One region of the Endozoicomonas sp. 8E genome, then DNA from elsewhere that is predicted to be linked to it. Evidence: predicted binding sites of a transcription regulator. Region 1 holds the regulator's gene; each other region holds the start of a gene.
The links. The regulator PhoB, encoded in region 1, activates phosphate uptake and scavenging genes when phosphate is short. The targets are predictions, from matches to a motif close to TGTCATANNNNTGTCANA.
Positions count from the first base shown of each region.

Region 2: a site for PhoB is predicted at 4,206-4,223, ahead of P6910_RS02570 (PhoX family phosphatase). Genes of this name have one in related genera too.
Region 3: a site for PhoB is predicted at 5,712-5,729, ahead of P6910_RS01555 (ABC transporter permease subunit). Genes of this name have one in related genera too.

Region 1 is NZ_CP120717.1:7,070,109-7,077,426, reverse strand. Features, by position in the region: gene P6910_RS25325 (8-oxoguanine deaminase) at 1-574, opposite strand, end outside; gene P6910_RS25320 (TetR/AcrR family transcriptional regulator) at 727-1,365, opposite strand; gene P6910_RS25315 (hypothetical protein) at 1,547-1,825, shown strand; gene P6910_RS25310 (chorismate--pyruvate lyase family protein) at 2,276-2,893, shown strand; gene ubiA (4-hydroxybenzoate octaprenyltransferase) at 3,434-4,321, shown strand; gene phoB (phosphate regulon transcriptional regulator PhoB) at 4,662-5,351, shown strand; gene phoR (phosphate regulon sensor histidine kinase PhoR) at 5,396-6,715, shown strand; gene P6910_RS25290 (H-NS family nucleoid-associated regulatory protein) at 7,154-7,318, opposite strand, start outside.
Region 2 is NZ_CP120717.1:631,678-638,995, reverse strand. Features, by position in the region: gene tatB (Sec-independent protein translocase protein TatB) at 1-104, shown strand, start outside; gene tatC (twin-arginine translocase subunit TatC) at 139-885, shown strand; partial or broken gene P6910_RS02575 (ATP-binding protein) at 1,180-1,722, shown strand; gene P6910_RS02570 (PhoX family phosphatase) at 2,061-4,109, opposite strand; gene rplI (50S ribosomal protein L9) at 4,337-4,783, opposite strand; gene P6910_RS02560 (hypothetical protein) at 4,815-5,687, opposite strand; gene rpsR (30S ribosomal protein S18) at 5,724-5,948, opposite strand; gene rpsF (30S ribosomal protein S6) at 6,044-6,472, opposite strand; gene P6910_RS02545 (autotransporter assembly complex family protein) at 6,809-7,318, shown strand, end outside.
Region 3 is NZ_CP120717.1:399,805-407,122, forward strand. Features, by position in the region: gene phoU (phosphate signaling complex protein PhoU) at 1-675, opposite strand, end outside; gene pstB (phosphate ABC transporter ATP-binding protein PstB) at 724-1,623, opposite strand; gene pstA (phosphate ABC transporter permease PstA) at 1,715-3,379, opposite strand; gene P6910_RS01555 (ABC transporter permease subunit) at 3,395-5,668, opposite strand; gene P6910_RS01560 (RING-H2 finger protein) at 6,185-7,318, shown strand, end outside.

The DNA of each region.
Region 1 (7,318 bases):
CATGATAACGATGAATCAGACGTTCGGAGTCGTCGAGTATCTCTGTTTCCGTTTGCACGGTTGTCTGGGGAGGAAGGCCGCCATCCTTCTCTCCAAGGCTCATGGAACCCCGAGTCAACATGACCCGGCTGCCAATACTGTCAGCGGCCTTCACCTGAATATCAATGGCTTCTGTGAGTGCTTCCGGGAAAAGGTAGTGATGATCTGCCACTGTTGTACAACCGGACTGCTGCAGTTCTGTCAGTCCCAGCTGAGTGGCGTTAAACAGCATTTCTGGCTTCAGTCTGGCCCAAAAAGGATAAAGCGTTTGCAGCCAGGGAAAGAGTTTTTTATTCAGTGCTGGAGGGAAGGCGCGGGTCAGGGTCTGATAAAGATGGTGGTGAGTATTGATCAAACCGGGAAGGAGAACCTGTCCGGAAGCGTCATAGCTTTGATCATAGGAGACTTTCGGAGACTGTCCCGAAGGAACCAGTTCTGTGATCTTGCCGGAGCTTTCATCAATCACCACGCCGTTACCGGCGTCCTGACTGTTTGCGGTGAAAGTGGCCAGGGGGTGTTTTATCCAGACTTTCATTATCTGCCTCTTGTTATGAGCAGGACGGTCTGGATAGAGCAATAAGCTGCCAATTACCATAGACCGCCGACACAGCAGTTTATGGCAGTGACTCGCGTGTTAATCTGCCCGTTTCATTTTATCTTGTGACTCTACAATATTTTTATCGTTTCTCAAACTTTCAGACCGCAGCCACGAAGGACAATGTCGCAGATAGTGTCAGCGGCTTTATCGTAGGTTGAGGCAGGCAGTTTCTTTTTGTTCATGATAAGGCAGATCTGCTTTTCATAGTCAGCGTAATGCTGAGTCGATCCCCAAATCATAAAAATCAGGTGCATGGGCTCTACCCGGGCCATTTTGCCCTCATCCATCCAATGCTGAAAAATCTCTGTTTTGTTTTTAAACCACTGCTGGGTAGAGTCCTTCATGGACGGAGACAGCTGCTGGCAGCCATGAATGATTTCACTGGCAAAAATTCGGCTGGCCGTGGGATATTTTCTGGAGACTTCTATCTTTGAACGGATATACCGCTCAAGTGACTCTGCAGGGTCATCTTTTGGGTGAAAGTTGTTCAGTTTGTCATTCCAGAGATTCAAAATGTTGGTAAGAACTTCGTCATAAATTTCCTGCTTGTTACTGAAGTAATACAAGACAGTCGGTTTTGGCAAATCGGCCAGGTCAGCTATACGCTGGATTGTGGCTCCCCCGAATCCATGCCGGGCAAATTCCTGTTCGGCAGCTTTCAAAATCAGCCGAACCCTCTCGGTTCTGATACGACCGGTCTTTTGGGGCATACGTTTTACGACAGCCATGCGCGGATCCTGATTTATAGTTTTCGATCATCCCTTGGGGATGATTTATACCATTGGCAGGAAGCATAGAAAAGAATCCGGTTGTGTCCATTAACGTCAGGCAGAAAGAAATTGAGGAAACCGTGACTGCTCCCCGCCCTGTCGAGGGTGTCGCAAAACTCTGGCTCCCATGCTCCAGAGGGTGTCGCAAAACTCTCTCCAACGTGCGAACGAATTGACTCCCGTCATTCCCGGCTTCATTCTCGTCATTCCCGACTTCATTCTCGTCATTCCCGACTTCATTCTCGTCATTCCCGCGAAGGCGGGAATCCTCACTGACTCACCACCAGAACCCTACTGCCCGGTGCCCCCCTGGCCTTGTCATCCCCGAGAAGGCAGAGATCCACCGTTGGCGCTGGATTCCCGCCTTCGCGGGAATGACGACCTCAGAGCATGGGAACGAGCTGTTGGAGTTTTGTGACACCCTCAATCGGGCGGGGGTATAAGGCGTGAAGGTCGGGCCGCGTAGATCGTGGCGCGCAGGCGCAGAGCCTCCCGCTTGCGTGTTTGTACATAGTTGGCTACATTCACCGTCGGTCTGTCTCAATAGAGACTCACGGTGACGAAAACCAAGCACTGTTAACAAAAAATTAAGGCAGAGCCAACTGCCCAACCGCCACTGAAGAACCAGATGAACTCATACCTGAGTGACCCGTTAAGGCAGCGGCAAATCAAACAAAAGACCAATAAATAACCGAGGGGCACCCGGTTACTGCTGATGGAGGCTTCTGCGTAAGTCCGGTCGTTATAGGCTGGTTGCAGCCTGTGAAGTCAGAAGCCTCGCCTGACAAGGCGGGGAGTGTCACGGTGAGCTGCCTTGTTTTCTCCCGGGGCAGTTCTGGGGAATTGGATTCGTGCAGCAGGAGTGAGGGTGCCTTTTATTGATTTTTCAGGCTTGCCCTGGAAGCCGAGACATTATTTGAAACAGCAGATTCCAGAGCCCTGGAGAGACTGGCTGCTGGACAGTGGTTCCCTGACTCAGCGTTTGAAACATGAGTTTGACGGCGACTTCAGGGTTCAGGTTATTCGTCATGGGACCTTTATGCCAACCTATTCGGAGCTGAAGTTTCTCAATAACTATGAACAGTCAAAGGCTACGTCCACATCTGCTGAGTTGGCAGGATCATTCAGAAGCAGACATTGCAGCAAAATGGCTTCTATCAGGGAGGTTCTGCTGATCTGTGGTGGCCGACCCAGGGTGTTTGCACGAAGTGTATTGCCTCACAGCAGCCTTATTGGTACGAACAGGGAGCTGCTGCAACTGGGCAGTAAACCTCTGGGGGAGTTTTTATTTAATCATCCCGGTATGCGTCGGGGGCCATTTGAGGTAGCGGAACTGCCGGCTCGTCAGTTTAATCCTCATCTGGTGGAAAAATACTCGGATGAAACAGCCTGGGGAAGGCGGTCGTTATTTTATTTGCACGAAAAGTCTATATCTGTTTGTGAAATCTTTTTGCCGGACCTGTCTGGACAGACAGAAAAGTTCTGAAGAGTCATGTCGAAGCATCCTGAACCTTAAAGCTCACCGATATTCTCAACAAGGATGATTGTTTGTTTGCTGAAGCACTCACCTCCGGAAATGTAGCGATTTCCGCAGTCAGTCTGGTCATCGCCTGATTGAGAACCGGCCCTGACCTGATAAACTGGCGATACCGGTCATGATTCAGGGCGATGAGCAATAAGAATCTCAGCGATGATAAGAAAGATGCAGATAAGCAGGTGACTGCTCTCCTACGTAGGACGTAGGAGCTTCCTGCTTCATAGGCTGCTGCTGGTTCATAACAACCAGACTTACACAGAAGCCTCCACAGGCAGAACCGGACAGCCCTTCCGGTTTAGACTTTAAATTCTGGGCTTTAAGTTACTGATAACCAGTTGGTTTTCGATAGCTGTCAGTAAAAGCCGAAGTAAAAATAGAACTGAAAAATAGTTCTGTCAAAAACTCAAACGGAGTCCTTATATCACCCCTCTAAAAGTAGGGAGGCTTACGGCGAAAATGCTAAATATTATGATGCAATTCAGAAAACCAATGGCGGTATCAGCAGTCACTGAAGTCGTTCTGCAACGATTTCCCCGTTTAAAAGATTTTTTACGGCTGGCCCGGCTGGACCGGCCTATTGGTATTTATCTGTTGTTCTGGCCTACTATGTGGGCACTCTGGGTGGCGGCAGAAGGTGTGCCGAGTCTGAAGAATCTGGTGATTTTTTCGGTCGGCGTGGTTTTGATGCGCAGTGCAGGCTGCGTTATTAATGACTTTGCAGACAGGAAAGTGGACGGCCATGTTAAGCGAACACAGCATCGACCGCTGGTAACGGGTAAAATTCAGGAAAAAGAAGCGCTGATTTATTTCTCCGGCATGGTGCTTTTGTCTTTCATTCTCGTACTCTTTACCAATACCCTTACCGTCCAGCTCTCTTTTGCCGGATTTTTGCTGGCCTTGGCTTACCCTTTTGCAAAAAGACACACTCATCTGCCCCAGGTGGTTTTGGGGGCTGCTTTTGGCTGGTCGATCCCCATGGCTTTTGCGGCTCAGAGTGGCGCCTTGGGAAACATCGCCTGGCTGATGTTTCTGGCCAATCTCTTCTGGACGGTGGCTTACGATACTCAATACGCCATGGTGGACCGTGACGATGATCTGAAAGTGGGGATCAAGTCCACAGCCATTCTATTTGGGGAGATGGATAACCTGATCGTAGGTTGCCTGCAGGTACTTACCCTGATGACACTGGCCATGGTAGGCCATCAACTGGAGTCAGGTGCTCTCTATTATCTTTCACTGTTGGCTGTTGCAGCCCTTTTCGTTTATCAGCAATGGTTAACCCATCGTCGTGAGCGTGACGCCTGCTTCAGGGCATTTCTTAATAACCACTGGGTCGGAGCCATTGTATTTGCGGGTCTCGTGTTGAGTTATCTTTGATCTTCAAACTTCAATCTGGCTTGAAGTTTGGTAAGTATTGCTACTTATGGCGGCTGCCGGGACAAATGGCGAAAAGCCTTATCCTGCAGACCCTGAGGGATCTTTTTATTTTTAAGCCGTGATATCAGCCTGGAGTGTGTCATCTGCCTGTAACATTTCAAAGGTGTAATGTCCGGTGTATAGTGCGGTTGATCAAAGTAGTGAGAAACAGCCCTGAGCGATCGGAAGGGTGTTGCCCGAAATATTACCCTCCCGGTAAGCCCCAATGAGCTGTAGCTGATAGACGCCAGAACGTCACCGCCGAAATCGAATCGACAGATAAGATAACAGGTAGAGATTAATGCCAGGAAAGACCATTCTGATCGTAGATGACGAAGCACCGATTCGCGAAATGGTGACCGTTGCTCTGGAAATGGCAGGTTATGACTGTCTTGAGGCAGCAGATGCCAAGGAAGCGCACTCTCTGATTGTGGATAACAAACCCGATCTGATCTTGCTGGACTGGATGTTACCAGATGTCTCCGGAATTGAGCTGGCCCGCCGTCTGAAGCGCAGTGAGCTGACGTCTGAAATACCCATCGTTATGTTGACGGCCAAAGGTGAAGAAGACCACAAAATCCAGGGGCTTGAAACCGGTGCCGATGACTATATCACCAAGCCTTTTTCTCCCCGTGAGCTGGCTGCCCGTTTAAAAGCGGTTCTTCGTCGTACAGGTGGCTTTGATAACCAGTCGCCCATTGTCATCAACGGGTTGGAACTGGACCCTGTCAGTCACAGAGTCTCCATCGATGGCTCACCTGCTGAAATAGGACCTACCGAGTACCGTTTGCTGCAGTTTTTCCTGACGCACCAGGAGCGCGCCTATACCCGTGGGCAGTTGCTGGATCAGGTCTGGGGTGGCAACGTTTATGTGGAAGAGCGAACCGTTGATGTACACATTCGACGCTTGCGTAAAGCCTTAGGTGATAACTATGAAGCCTTTGTGCAAACGGTTCGTGGTACTGGATATCGTTTCTCAACGAGGGTGTAAAACTTTTATGCTCAGCGCTCAGCAGTCATCTGGCCGGGAGTAATATGACAACAATTTCAAAAACTCATTTGCTGAGCCGCCTGATCGCTTACCTGATTGTCGGGTTTTCCCTGGGCTGGTTGTTTGGAGAGCCTTTTTTAGGGCTCTGTGTGGTTATGGGAGGTTATTTTGTCTGGAGCTTCCGTCAACTCTTCAAGCTGCTGGACTGGCTGAATGACCCCAGGGCCAGAAGCAAAGAGCCCCCGGAGAGCAAAGGGTTCTGGGGTGAAATTTTTGATGGCATCTATCGATTGCAGAAACAACACAGTCGTTCCCGGCAAAAGCTGGCCGGAGTGATTGAACGCGTTCAGGAATCAACCGCTGCGCTGAACGACGGTGTTGTGATGATAGATAATCAGAGCAACCTGGAATGGTGGAATCCTGCCGCTGGAATGTTGATGGGGTTTAAGACGCCTGACGATCAGGGGCAGTTGATTACCAACCTGCTACGTGATCCAAGGTTTGCTGACTACTTTGAGCAGGGTGGTTATCAAAAAGCCCTTGAGATCCCCTCTCCAATCAACCCGGACCATCAACTGCAATTTAATGTAACGGTTTATGGCAAAGGCAATCGTCTCATGACCGTCAGAGATGTCACGCGTTTGAATCAGCTGGAAGTCATGAGAAAAGATTTTGTTGCCAATGTATCTCATGAACTGAGAACACCACTGACGGTTGTGTCTGGATACCTCGAAACCATGCTGGACAGTCTGGGCCCGGATTCGGGTTTGCCTCCTGTTTGGGAAAAAGCACTGAACAGGATGCAGGAGCAGTCACTGAGAATGCAGAATCTGGTGGCAGATCTGTTGTTGCTGTCCAAGCTGGAGTCGGCTGAAGCTCAGGCAGACGAAAACGGGGTTCATGTTAAAACCATGCTCAGCAGCATTGTTGAAGACGGATGTGCACTCAGTGGTGAAAACCAGCATCAGATTTCTCTGGATTGTCCTGAAGATGTCTTTTTGGCAGGCAGCAGTAGTGAGTTGCGCAGTGCCTTCTCGAATCTGGTCTTTAATGCCGTGCGCTATACACCCCGGGGTGGAAAAATACATGTTCGTTGGTGGCAGGACAAGGAAGGCGGACATATGATGGTGGAAGACAATGGTGTCGGTATTGATCCAATGCATATTCCGAGGTTGACTGAGCGCTTTTACCGGATTGATAAAAGTCGTAGCCAGAATACCGGGGGAACGGGGCTTGGTTTGGCCATCGTCAAGCACGTCATGCTGAGACATGGAGGCAAACTCACGATCAGCAGTCACCCGGGAAAAGGCAGCCGCTTTGTTTGCCACTTTCCGGAAAAATGCCTCGAGTTGGAACATTCATGAAAAACACTCATGAAAAAAGCAGAACAGGACCGGTGGCACCTTTTCTGCTTTTTGGCCTGGCATCAAAAAATGAATAATCTTTTCATGGTCTCATCTTCGAATAGTCTGTTTTACAGCCTGATCCTGACTATCTTTACTCTGAAACGCTGATTTCCGGCAGTTGGCAGGGTGGTGTATTTCAATCATCCTGCGAACACCGGGTTTGCGTATTTGTATTTTCTTTACTAGTTTATATCTGTCTCTTGAGCACCTGTCGCGGGGTACACTACCAAGCGTTCAACAGGGTGGTCTCGCCCTGAGCACCCTGTAATGGAATCCCCAGCTGGTTACTTCGAGTCAGTGGGGGAGGTTTTCAAAGAATTGTACTTTGATCCATTGGTGTTTGTACTCAAGAAGCTGCGGGCTGGGCATGAACCCGAAATTCTGGCAAATGTAGACTTACTCTTCGCCAACAACGCAGTCCAGGCGTTTTTTGCCGGTGCGGTCCAGGTAGCTCTGGAAGTCACGCGGCAGACGGCCTGTGGTAGAGCCGTCCCATTGGACGGTGTTGCCGGCTTCTGTCTGGTACTCAAAAGTAAACCTCTGGACATTACGACGACGTTT
Region 2 (7,318 bases), 940 kb from region 1:
AGTTGGAAGAGCTGAATAAAGAGGTCCGATCTCTGAAGCAGGAAGCAACCTTAGCCTCTGGAAATCCCTCCAAACCATCCGATTCCAAAATAAAGGCGGCCTGAGCGCTGCCTTTGTTTGATGCCTGCCGAGACATTTATGAAGACTGAAACTCCAACGATTCAATCAGAACAACCCCTGATTCAGCATCTGCTCGAGTTACGTGCACGGGTGCTGAAAAGTATGGTGATTACCCTGCTGTTCTTTGTCGGACTGTTTTACTTCTCCAACGATATTTACGAGCTGGTTTCCGAGCCTCTGCGCCTGCTAATGCCCGAAGGCACCAGCATGATAGCCACCGATGTAGCCTCTCCTTTCTTTGCCCCGTTTAAACTCAGCCTCGTGCTCTCCCTGTTTTTAGCTATTCCCTTCATTCTCCATCAGGTCTGGGGATTTATCGCTCCTGGCCTGTACAAGAATGAAAAACATCTGGCCATTCCATTGCTTATAACCAGCGTCATACTCTTTTATGCCGGTGTCGCTTTTGCCTATTTTGTGGTGTTCCCACTGATCTTTGGTTTCTTTACCACGACCGGGCCTGAAACGGTCACCATGATGACCGACATCAGCAGCTACCTGAACTTTATTCTTAAACTGTTTTTTGCCTTCGGGCTGGCCTTCGAAATTCCTGTCGCAACCCTGTTACTGATCTGGTCTGGCATTAGCACTATTGAATCCCTTTCTAAAAAGCGTCCCTATATCGTAGTGGGTTGTTTTGTAATCGGTATGCTTCTGACACCACCCGACGTTATCTCCCAGAGCCTGCTGGCTGGACCTATGTGGCTGTTGTTTGAACTTGGACTGCTGTTTGCCCGGATGACGCCTTTTATGAAAAAGTCTTCTTGAGAATGAACGAACCCCGCCAAGGTTCCTATTCACCGGGAAATCCCGGCAAGATTTAAAGCGAGTAGCAGGCCATTTTTGGCCTGCAAAAAACCATATACTTAAGCAATCAAAAGAACAATCTAACTATTTGTTTTTATTAGATAAAAAAACAAGCAAAGAAAGAAAACCGGCATTTAGCCGGAAACTAAATAGGCAATTAGACGCTAGAGTAATAGACAATTAGCCGAAACTTGAAGCACCTTCTGATGCCATACTTCCCACGCTATTTACAACCCAAAATAGAAGAGGAGTAGCATTGCCACTGACCTGAAAATACGACGCGAGACCACCGATAAATACATCAGTATTCTGGAGCACCTGTTTCTCTTCTACCGTTTGCCAGCATGGCATAATAATGCGGCCAAACGCTTGGTAAAAGCACCTAAAATTCATATCGCAGACAGTGGGTTGGCAAGCATGCTGAATCGACTGAAAGCTGAAGAGTGGCAGGACTATTCGACCCCCTTCGGTCCCATTCTGTAGAGTTTTGTAATACAGCAGATAAGAGCTCTGACCGAATGGCTGGATGACCCTGTCCACCTCAGTTATTACCGGGATAAAGATCAGGTGGAGGTGGATCTGGTCATCGAACACAATCGTGATATCTACGGTATAGAAATTAAAAAAGCTATCAGTATTCAGGAAAAAGACGGAGAAGGCTTAAGGCGACTTGCTGGCCAGGCCGACAAACACTTTAAAGGTGGCGTATTGATTTATTGTGGTAACAATGCACTGCCACTCAAAACAAAAAACTGCATGGCAGTGCCACTGGATTGGCTCTGGCGCAATGATATATAAGTACTCAACCATACGAAATCATATTTTCTGACTTATTGTTCAGGCACTCGCGGCAACTGCTCCTGCGTTGCTCTAGCTCCTGCATCCATGCAGTCGTGCTGCGTTGCAACTCTGGTCACATAGCTTGCTATGTTCCCGTCGTTGCGCCTTGCAGAGCACCTGCCCAATAAGCCGGAAATATTCGATTCCGTATGGCCGAGTACTTAAGTACCTGATCAGCTGGTTTTGTTTCGCCACCAGCCAATGGAAAACGACATAGCAAAAAGTTTTTCACAACAAAAAAGCCGATGAGCATTCCACTCACCGGCTTTGTTATATTGGCAGTCAGGTGACGGCTATTAAACCCCCACTTCACCACCACCGTCTTTCATAACAACTACCGTGGCAGAACGCGCCCTGTTAGCACCGCTTTCATCCGTTGCGTCAATCGCCCCAGTGGCAGGCCAGTTCGATGGATGCTGCATATTCAGGAAGAAGCTCTGATGATCCGGTGTAAATGCCAGACCAGTCACCTCACAACCATTTGGCCCCACAAAGAAACGCTTCAGTTGATCCTGGTTGTCGGCGTTAACTGCCAGCATATCCTCTGTATTGTTCAGCTCAGATGGAATAATAGCCAGCATCTGGTCATTCGTGTTCTCATTCGCACCACCGTCTGTTTGAATCCACAACAAACCACGATCATCAAATGCCAGACCATCCGGGCTGCCAAATTCATTGGCTTCATTCAGACCGGACAGGTTCACCAGGGTGCTTTCAGATGCAAAAGAACCGAACAGGAAGAACTCCCAGGTAAACTGGCTTGGGTCAGCCCCTTCATTCCAGCGAATAATATGGCCATACTCATTCCCTTCACGAGGGTTGGCGACGTTGGTGTCGGTATCAGAATCGCCGTCCTGATTATCACGATCAGTGTTGTTTGTCAGCGTTACATAAACAGAGCCGGTTTTCGGATCTACCGCAGTCCATTCAGGTCGGTCCATGGGGGTGGCACCTACCAAATCAGCTGCACCCGGCGTGTTCAGGATAATTTCAGCCTGAGTTGTGAATCCTGAGACATCACCCAATCTTCCACCGTCTTTGGTGGTTGCATCAGGAGTCAGGGGCAACCATACACCCTGGCCTTCTTCATCAAAGCGAGCGGCGTACAAAGTACCTTCATCCATGTACCTGGCACCGGTGGCGAGACGATCTTCAGAGTCAGCATCTGCCGGGTTCCAGAGTTCTTTGGAAACAAACTTGTAGATATACTCAAACCGGCTGTCATGGCCAGAATAGAAAACAACGGGCTGACCTTCTTCCAGTTTGCCAAATGAGCAGTCTTCGTGACGGAAGCGACCCAGAGCCGTCCGTTTGATCGCTTTAGCCTGAGGATTATAGGGGTCGATTTCTACAATGTATCCGTGGCCATTGGCTTCATTACGGAAATCCTCAGTCTCATCTCCGGAGCCCGGAGTTACATCAAAACGGGCAAACTCGCCGGTTTCGTTTTCTGAAGCAGATGGAACAGTATCCCAATCATAACGGGTCCCCCTGTCACTGATACCCAGACGTATTTGTTCTTCAGTCCAGTTAGACGGGTCATCGGTACGGGTAAAATAGCCAGGCCAGTTTTCTTCACAGGTCAGATAAGTCCCCCAGGGAGTGTGACCATTACCACAGTTATTGTTGGTGCCCCGGGCAAGGGCTTTATTCCCTTTTTCGTCCGTGTATTTGGTAATCAGCAGATCACTGTCTGCCACGGGCCCGGTCAGATCCATTTCAGAGCCTGCGGTGTAGCGCTTGTTGTAGTTGCTGTTTTTAACCACATCCCAAACGCCATCAGTCAGTTTGATGTGAACCACTGAAACACCATGAGCGTTAATTTCTTTACGAACTTCCTCAGCAGGGCGTTCACCATTATTGTCAGTTGCGCCATTCGGATGCAGTCGCGTCTGATCAATAAACTCATGATTTATACACAGCAGACCTTCAGTACTGCTGCCTTCAAGGGGAAAGAAATGCATACCATCATGCATCATGCCGGTAGCATTCGCCTGATCAGTGGAACTGTTTGTACCATCATCTTTCCAGTCTGCCGCCAGATCATTCAGTGGTGTTCCCCATGGCGCCAGAACCTGAGCGGAGTAACCAGCAGGTACAGACACAGCATCGGTCTTGGAGCCGGTAATAGAGTCAAAGCCGAGAGAGAGCTCTGATGAAAAAACGTCGTCAGAGTCATCATCGTTACAGCCAGTTAAACCAAAGCTGGCCAGTGCAGTAAATGCTGCCAGCGCGCCCCCACGTTTCAGAACACCGCGACGGGATAGTTCTTTTTCCAGCACTGCCGAAATCGGCTTGTTATCACTGGAGTTATACACCGTCGGATCAAAAGTATATTTGCTCATGTAATATCTACTCGTTCAAGCCAGCTTTATTTGTTGTGAATATCCTTTAAAGCAGGCTCATTAAACGACACAAGAATTACAGCAAAATGTATTTAAGATGACAGATTTAAAACAATCTTTTGACTGATATGACGGCCAATGAAGAGGTGAGACAGAAGGCACATAAAAAAATACCCGTGGACCGAAATCCACGGGTATTTTTATATCAAGCGTAGCTAAAACCGAACTTATTCAGCTTCAACGAATACCTTGATAGTCGCTGCAACGTCAGTGTGCAGCTGGATAGCGATGTCGTACTCGCCAGTAGCGCGAATGGGACCTTCGCCCATGCGAATTTCGCTCTTGGCTACTTCAACGCCAGCGCCAGTGATGGCTTCAGCCAGATCACGTGAGCCGATAGAACCGAACAGCTTTCCTTCGTCGCCCGCTTTGGCGGTCAGGGTCAGTTCGATTTCAGCCATTTCAGCTGCACGCTTCTGGGCAGCAGCCAGTTTTTCGTTAGCAGCCTTTTCCAGCTCGGCACGACGAGCTTCAAAAGCTTCAACATTTTCCTTAGTAGCAGGCACAGCCTTGCTGAAAGGAATCAGAAAGTTACGACCGTAACCGGCTTTAACAGTTACCTTGTCGCCCAGGTTGCCAAGGTTGGCAACTCTCTCAAGCAGGATAACGTCCATCGCTAGCCTCTTACCTTATACCTAGTGCCTGTCAGCCCTGAATCTGTTTATTCACGCGATTGCGAAAATCAAACAGACTGTCAAGACAAGCAGTCAAAACAATAACCGGGTATGCCAGTTGCGTAAGGGTGATTAACAGCATATATAGGCCAATCAACCAGAAGCTGCCCCGTTGACGCAGTTTTACCAGCCCGTGGACCAGCGCCATTCCTGCAATAAACAATGGCAACGATGCGATGGGTACCAGGGCCGTCATCATAGGTGACAGTGCCGACCCCATCAAAGTGATGGTCAGAAGACTTACCCCGACAGCTGCGGGCAAACGCACCTTGCGGAATTCTTCACCGAATCCTCCGGGGTTGTAGAGATCGGCCTGCCAGGAGCGCGCCAGTATCAAAGCCAGGATACAAAACAGTATGTGCACCCAGGCCAGGGCACCCGCTACGCCGTACTCCAGGACCTGTCTCAGATGTTCACCCGGTTGCAGAGCCTCCAGACTGCCACTGCCCTGGAGACTCTTTTTCAGAAACTCCATCACAGTGCCAGCCATGACACTGATCATCTGCGGTGATATCTGGTACATGGCAAAAGCCACGAGGCCTCCCAGCGGCACAACAGCCAACAGAGTTTTCGGCCATGAGACAGTCTGGCGCAGGACACAAGCCAGCAACGCTGTCGTTGCCAACCCGATCAATACGCTGTACTGACCAAAGGCGGCCCAGGCTATTCCGGGTAACAGAGCCCACATCAGGACTTTCAGTCCGTGGTCAATGCCGCGACGCAGTATCACCAGGGATACAATGGCCGCACTCAACCAGAAAAGCATGGGAATACAGGCAAATATGACCGCCAGAAACAACGAATGTTTCGGGCTTTTCATTGCCAGCTCCGCCAGTTTACGCATCAAGCAATACCTTCAGTTCCAGAGTTTGCCGACTGATCAGTGACGATCAGTGTATGGCAGCAGTGCGATGTAGCGCGCACGCTTGATAGCTGTCGCCAGCTGACGCTGATAACGGGCTTTGGTGCCGGTGATACGGCTTGGTACGATCTTGCCAGTTTCAGAAACATAAGCCTTCAGGGTGTTCAGATCTTTGTAATCGATCTCTTTCACGCCTTCAGCGGTGAAACGGCAGAACTTTCTGCGGCGGAAAAAACGTGCCATTGCAACGTCTCCTTGAATTCAACAAATGGTGATGTTCTTAATTCTGCTTGCCCTGAGCTGAGACAGTCTTGAGCTAAAGCAGTATCAAGGACGACTTACTCGGCAGCTTCTTCAGCAGCTTCCGGAGCTTCAGCAGCCTCAGCAGCTTCTTCACGACGCTCTTCACGACGCTCTTCACGACGATCGTCACGGCGTTCACGCTTCTCTTCAGCCTGCATCATGATGGATGGCTCGGAAACGGCCTCATCACGACGGATCACCATGTTACGGATAACTGCGTCGTTATAACGGAAGTTATCTGTCAGTTCGTCCAGGATCTCATTGCTGCACTCGATGTTCATCAGAACGTAGTGAGCCTTGTGGATCTTGTTGATTGGGTAAGCCAGCTGACGACGACCCCAATCTTCAAGACGGTGTACCTGACCACCGTTTTCGCTGATAGCGCGTGTGTAACGCTCTATCATGCCTGGTACTTGCTCGCTCTGGTCAGGATGTACCAGAAAAACAATCTCGTAATGACGCATTATTTGCTCCTTACGGGTTAAACAGCCTCCCACACTTTGAGTGAAACACAGGTTCCATTCACAGAGCAGTAAGGCAAGGAGATGGATCGAAGATGACAGTCACCCGAAAGATGCCTGCACACCACGCCCAGCTTACAAAGAGCGGAGGATTTTAGAGAAGTGTGACCATGGTTGCAAGAATTATAAACCGATGGCAGCCGACGTTAAAACGCAGGAGAATCCAGGAATCTACTGCCTGATGCTGCTTTTTATTGAGATAGATCGACAGACCTTCTAGGATATCGTTCAGCCCCACCACTTTCTCTCAACAACTTTACTCTCAACAAATGGTCGCCAGTGGGTAAACTGAATAAATTTCTATCGATTATCGCACTTTTGCTTTCAGCCCTTCCTTCTGTCTGCCAGGCACGATCCCATCTGACCTATGAGGTTAAGGGTCTGGAAGACGGGCTGAAGCGGAATGCCGAACGCTTCCTGCAAACTTTACCTGCTATTGAGCCCGGGGAGTTGCCTGACTATCAAAGCAGTATTCTTGAGGCAGTTCAGAAATCTCTGCAAGCACTGGGCTATTTCAACCCAACCATTTCCATGAAGATGGGTGGCAAGGACACTGACCAGCTCAACATTCATGTTGATCCGGGACAACCCGTAATTATCCGCACCTTCAAAATAGAGCTGAAAGGAGAGGCCCGAAAAAACCGGTCGTTCAAGAGGATCGTCAAACGCTCCCCCCTCAAAAAAGGCGCTGTCTTCAATAGCGGAGAATACGAAGAACTTAAAACGGAGCTTAACACCCAGGCCCAGTCTCTTGGTTTTTTTGACGCTCAGATGCAAACCCACAGGGTC
Region 3 (7,318 bases), 710 kb from region 1:
TACATCTGTACCTTTCACCAGATAGATAACGTATTCCGCCAGGTTGCGGGCATGATCGCCAATCCGTTCCAGTGATCTTAAAACCCACATAATATTCAGAACCCGGGTGATGGATCTTGGGTCTTCCATCATGTAGGTGACCAGTTCCCGTGTGGCACTTTTGTATTCCCGGTCGACGGTTTTATCTTCCTTGGCAACCGCCAGAGCAAGATCGGCATCGAAACGGGCAAAAGCATTCAGTGCATCCTGTACCATCTGTCGTACATGGTTACCAATGTGGCGGGTCTCGATATAACCTTTGGGCGCTTCTCCCTGTTCACTGAGGCTGATGGCAAAACGGGCAATTTTTGCCGCCTCGTCACCAATCCTCTCCAGATCGGTCGCGGCCTTGGAGCAGGAAATCACCAGACGCAGGTCACTGGCCGCTGGCTGGCGTCTGGCCAGAATGCGGGAACACTCTTCATCAATGGCCAGTTCCATAAAGTTAATGTCTCTGTCCTTCTCGCAGACCACCACAGCTCCTTCGCTGTCAGCATTGATAAGGGCATTGATGGCATCGGATACCTGCTTTTCAACCTGCCCACCCATAGACAGGAGATTATTTCGCAGCTCCTCCAGTTCATGATTGAATTGCTGTGAAATATGATGGCTAAGAAGTTCGCTTTTGGTATCCATGAGTTTTCCAGGTGCTTTCTTGGCTATGGCATTTTTTGGCTACGGCATTTAGCCGTAGCGGCCGGTTATATAGTCTTCAGTTTGTTTCTGTTGTGGGTTTGTGAACAGCGTGTCCGTATCATCGAATTCGATGAGCTTACCCATATACATAAATGCTGTGTAATCAGAGACGCGAGCAGCCTGTTGCATATTATGGGTAACGATAGCAATGGTGAATTTGGACTTGAGCTTGTTAATCAGCTCTTCAATTTTTAATGTTGAAATAGGGTCCAGGGCTGAAGCCGGTTCATCCAGCAGCAGAACCTCAGGCTCTACAGCAATGGTTCGGGCGATCACCAGACGCTGTTGCTGACCACCGGACATGCCCAGGGCGCTTTCATGGAGGCGATCCTTAACTTCATCCCAAAGTGCTGCACTGCGCAGGGCCCACTCTACGACTTCATCCAGAACACGCTTTTTGTTGATACCCTGAATGCGAAGACCATAGGCGACATTTTCATAAATACTCTTCGGGAAGGGGTTTGGCTTCTGGAATACCATGCCAACACGACGGCGGAGGTCCGCGACATTGACGCCCTTCTGATAGATATTCTGGTTATCCAGCTGGATTTCACCTTCGACGCGGCAGCCTTCCACCAGATCATTCATTCTGTTCATACTGCGCAACAGAGTGGATTTACCACAGCCTGATGGACCAATAAACGCGGTGACCCTGCGTTTCGGGATGGTCAGAGAGATATCGTGCAGTGCCTGCTTCTCACCATAAAACAGGTTCAAATTTCTGATATCCAGACATTTTTCTTCCTGCTCCAGGCTGAGCTTGCGACGGTTGCGTCCCAGGCTGTCGAGATTAAACGCCGGTGTTGAGCTGGTCTCCTCGGGAGTGACTCTACTCTGTTGGTTGTCTGTCCGGGTGGGTGTATTCAAGTCCAGTGCCTCATCCAGCATGATGTTACCTTTAATACGTAATTAAACCGTCCTGGCTCAGTCAGGGAAACTTTTTTGTGGCTCAAGGCTGTTTTTTTGTAGCGAATTAATCTCACGCTTCCAGACTCTTGTATTTTTCACGCAAATGGTTGCGAATAGCTACTGCTGAAAGGTTAAGAACCGCAATGACAATAACCAGCAGCAAAGCGGTTGCGTAAACCAGTGGTCTGGCCGCTTCTACGTTAGGACTCTGGAAGCCGACATCGTAGATATGGAAGCCCAGGTGCATGAATTTCTGATCCAGATGCAGGAATGGATAATTAGTATCCAGAGGCAAGCTGGGAGCCAGCTTCACCACGCCAACCAGCATCAGAGGTGCAACTTCGCCAGCGGCACGGGCAACAGCCAGGATCAATCCTGTCATCATGGCAGGGCTGGCCATGGGCAGAACGACACGCCAGAGTGTTTCTGCCTTGGTCGCCCCCAGCGCCAGACTGCCCTCACGGACAGAGCTTGGAATGCGTGATAGCCCCTCCTCGGTGGCAACAATAACAACAGGCAATGTTAATAAGGCCAGAGTAATCGATGCCCAGAGTAACCCCGGTGTACCAAAGGTCGGTGCTGGCAGTGCTTCCTGGAAAAATAACTGGTCAATCTGGCTGCCGGCAAAATAGATGAAGAAACCAAGACCAAATACACCGTAGACAATGGAAGGAACGCCCGCCAGGTTGTTCACGGCCACGCGAATAGTTCGGGTCAGCCAACCCTGATTGGCGTATTCACGGAGGTAGACCGCCGCTATTACACCAAAAGGGGTCACGATGATCGACATCAGAATCACCATCATGACCGTACCGAAAATAGCTGGGAAAACTCCCCCTTCCGTGTTCGCCTCTCTGGGGTCCTCAGTGATAAATTCGCCGACCTTATCGAGATAGAAAAACATTTTCTGGGTCAGGGTCATGGCATTGGGTTTATAGGCCCGGACGATTTTGCCAAAAGATTGCTCAATCTCTGTGCCATCAATAGTTGTAGCCACCAGACTATCACGATTGAAAGCCACATAAAGATCACCCAGTCTGGCTTCCATCACCTTATATTCAGCCTGTAATACCTTGCGTTGTGCTTCGATATCGGCGAGGGCCTGAGGAGTGTCTGTACCATTAAGTTCGAGGGCTCGCTGTTCCAGACGGAGGCGCTCCAGCTTGGCGTTGACTGAACCTATTTCGTGCTTTTCGATGGCGTAGATTTCGTCGTAGATAGACAGGGCTCTGTTCAGTCTTTTCTGGAACTCTGGCCAGGCTGCTTCACCCTCTACAACCACTTTGCCATCCTGTTTGATGTTGTTCAGATAACCGTAGAAGTTACCCCACTCCCTGCGCTCCAGAGCAATGATATTTTCAGGGTAACGGCGATTCTCAAGCCAAAGATCAATGACCCAGGCAAAGTCTGAGCCTGAAACATCCCTGTTACCCACTTTAAGCAGGTCACGGGTCAGTGTTTCCATTCCCTCGGGAACCGGGAGGCCTGCAGCCTCAAGGCGGGTTGCAGAAACGGTTTCAGTGTCTGCTATTTCTCCAGCGATTAAACGGGCTTCCTGGCCGGGAGGGGCATAGTCTGCCACCAGAATTTGTCCTGGCCAGAAGTGACCCAGCCCCCGGATTGCAATCAAGCCCAGAAGGCCGACAACAAGAATTACACTGATGGCGACCGCTCCGGCATTGAGCCAAACCCAGGGAGAGCCAGTTTGGTACCACTTGGTTATTTTATTACTCATGTTCCGGCTCCTTCCTTAAAGCGAACTGTACTTCTTGCGCAGTCGATGACGAACCATCTCGGCAGCAGTATTAACGACAAAGGTGAACAGGAAAAGCACCAATGCAGCAAGGAACAGAATTCGATAGTGGCTGCTGCCGACTTCGGATTCAGGCATTTCAACAGCAATGTTGGCAGCCAGGGTTCTCATGCCTTCGAAAATATTGGCGTCCATGATGGGTGTGTTGCCGGTAGCCATCAGTACAATCATCGTTTCACCCACGGCACGGCCCATACCAATCATTACGGCAGAAAATATGCCCGGGCTGGCGGTCAGCAATACCACCCGAATCAATGTCTGCCAGGGCGTCGCACCCAGTGCCAGGGAGCCATAACTCAGATGTTTGGGAACACTGAAAATGGCATCCTCAGCGATAGAAAAAATGGTGGGAATCACTGCAAAGCCCATAGCCAGTCCCACTACCAGCGCATTACGTTGATCGTAAGGAATACCCAGCTCAGAGGTCAGCCAGTTTCTCAGGTCGCCATTAAAGAAGGTCGCTTCAATGCTACCGTTCAGATTCATCGCAATGGCACCACTGATCAGTACCACAGGAATCAGCAGAGCTGCTTGCCAGCCGTCCGGGATGGAGTGACGGATTTTGCCGGGCATGGAGTCCCAGGCAAAAGCAAAGAGCAATATGCCTATTGGAACAATCAACAAGAGTGCAAATATTCCTGCCAGACTGTTTTCGATCAGGGGTGCCAGCCAGAGACCGGCCAGAAAACCCAGAATGACCGTGGGCAGAGCTTCCATCAATTCAATGACAGGCTTTACTTTACGACGCATGGCTGGCGCCATGAAGTAAGCCGTATAGATGGCTCCGGCTATTGCCAGAGGTGTAGCCAGCAACATGGCGTAAAAGGCGGCCTTAAGAGTGCCGAAGGCCAGAGGGGTCAGGCTCAGCTTTGGTTCAAAGTCATTATTCGATGCAGACGATTGCCAGATATATTCAGGCTTCTCGTAGCCCTCATACCAGACTTTACCCCAGAGAGCCGACAAGGATACCTCAGGATGTTCATTTTCAACACGCCAGAATTCGGTAGAGCCATTGCCAGTCACCAGCATATAGTTGCTACGGGGGGCAATAACCAGTTGCTCAACAGGGCCGTCGGTCAGCTTCTCAGTCAGCAAGGTTCTGTTGGCTGTGGTGTAGAAGATGCCAACATTACCCTTGTCATCAGCTGCCAGAAAGCCCTTGCGGCGATGCTCAGGCACTATCTGCATAATAGGTTCACCGGCCAGCTCGAACTCGCGAATTCTTTGCAGGTGCCACTGGTTTTGTTCATCTCTGACCATGAACCACTGGGTGACCATGCCGGTGTCATCGCCTATCAGCAGAGAAGCCCCACCCAGCAGGAATGTCATGGTCGTTACTCTGGCCGAGTCGGCAGTCAGGTCAGTCTCTGACACGATGTGAGACTGATTAATGTTGCTGATATCGATCAGTGTCAGGCCGTCAGCACCGGATTGAACAAAAAGCCAGTGTTGATCCGGAGCAATCAGTACATCGTGAACAGGCCCATCGACTTCAGGCAGAGTGACACTCTCTTCTTCCAGCGTGACCTCTTCCGTCAGGAAGTTTTCTTCCTTGCTAAAAGCGGTCATATGCAGGCGCTTGTCACCATAACCGGTGAGCAACAGCTGATCTTCACTATCACTGATACTCAGGTGTGAAACAGCCTCATTACCTGTTACCAGATTAATCGCTTCCTCACCGTATGGGTAGGTGACCCTGGGCGTAATCAGTCTTTTGTCATCAGGCCAGGTAATTTGATAGCCGTGCTTGAAAATAATGACCTGACCATTGCTCAGACCCGCAGCCAGCAGGTTGCTATCAGATGGATCATTGCTAATTGTGGTAACTGAGGTCCCGGCAGGAAGGGGCAGGGAATAGCGATATTTCTGCTCTCCGGTTCGGGTGGATGCAAAAGTCAGGGCGCCGTCGGCCGTGATGGAAAAAGCCAGTTCAGCCTGTTCTTCCATACTCTGATAGAGAGGGCGCTGCTCCCCCGTGATCGTCTGTGTCCAGGTACTGCTTTGTTCAATTTCTGCACTTTTGAATAAAGGTCCAACTTCGTAAAGAAGATAGATGAAGATCAGCAGAATGGCGGCAATAACACCAAGGCCACCCACGGCCACACCCCACCGGGTCAGGTGATCTTTGAGAAAGCGAAGTGACTGATGACGTTTATGAGCCGGGGTGTTGTAATCGACACCAGGGCTGTCTTCTATTATTGGTTGGTACATGGCACTGGTCGCAGAGATTATTGAGCGTACCTTAAAAGGTCTGTGTTACAGAAATATGACAGAATTGAAAAAATGAGAGGCAAGCCGCAGCTCTCAGCATCTTGAAACAGTGTCCCCGGTAATGAGCGATCGATAGCCGTGACCGGAAAAGCTGACTGAAAAACACCGCAGCCAAACCGTTCCCTATTTAGTCAAGTGCGCACTCACTATGAGCTACAATGTGGCTCCAACTGAAGAAAAGCGAAAACTTTTGTGCGACTAAAATCGTTTTCTTTCATAGGTACACTCCTGATCTCTCTGGCAGCCATTGGATTTGCTGCTGACAACTCTCGGGGACTTCTGCTCGTCGTCGTAAATGGGACGTCTGATCATGAGGCTTATCTGATATCCGATTTTGTCTGCTTTGTGCCTGAAGGCGCTCTGCTCTTGCCCTCACCAGTAAGGTCAACTGATGACATTAAAGGCTCATTTCTCCAGCAGCCCGTTTTCTTCCTGTCATCTCTGTGGCAGTGGCTAATGTCTTCGGAGATTGTTCCTGAGATAAGAGAGAAAAATAGCACAGGTTTTGCACTGCCAGAATGGCCCACATCAACACCTGAATCCACCTTGCGATTATCGGGAGGCGGATTTCCACCTGACCCACCAACACCTCCTCCATTTATGCCGGGCCTTCCTGATAAGGGATTGTTTAATAGGCCTGACTGGCAGCTTGACTGCCTGTCAGCTCTGTTGAGGATCGGGCAGCGTCTGAAACAATGGCTTTGTGATGGATATCACAGCACTTGCGGACCATTCGTCAGTGACACAGATTTATCTGCGGCTTTGGCAGGGATTACACAGAAGAGGGCGTTCAATAGGTCGTTATTCAGTCAGGTGCCCTTAGATGCCCCGGAACTGCTTGCTCAACTATCGGGGAAAGGTTTGTCTGGCCATGGGCAGGTGCATCAGCCAGAAACAGTTTTGTTGTATCCCGTTTTTATGCTGCCTCAATCCGATTCGAATGACTTTGAAGAAGCGCAGGGGGTTGAATATGTTGGGGAAACTTGCAGAGCGTGCCGGAATAACTTTGAAGAATCTGACGATGTGGTGAAAACGTCATGTTTGCATTTGTTCCATATGGACTGCCTGAAACGGTGGCTAACAAAAGAAGTTAACCTGAAAGGCAACCATTTCTGTCCATATTGTCGGCAGGATCAGAGTGCTCTGGGTGACTTTCTGATCCAGAAAGGAATGCAAGAGGTGGCTCATATTGTAACGGAAATGCTTTTAGAGAGAGGGATCTGGCCTGAAAATGACAGGTATATCTATGAAGGGCTGATTCGTGCAGGAGCCAGCAATGATCCGGCCATCGCTGAGCAGATACGGGCCCTCTGGCCATTAGTTAATTTTTACTCTGTGCGGCATCGGGTGTCCCAAGTGCAGTCAGGGAGAGCGACCTGGCCTGACAATGATGGGCATATCTTTTTAGAGTTGAGAATGGCAGAAGGTATCAATGATCCGGACATTGCTGAGCAGGTGCGGGCACTTTGGCCGTCAGTTTGTTTGTACTCCTTGCAACATCTGATGTCACAAATAGAAGCAGGGAGAAGGGCCTGGCCTGACGATGAGCGTGATATCGCTCTGAGGTTGAGAATGGCACAAGATAGCAAT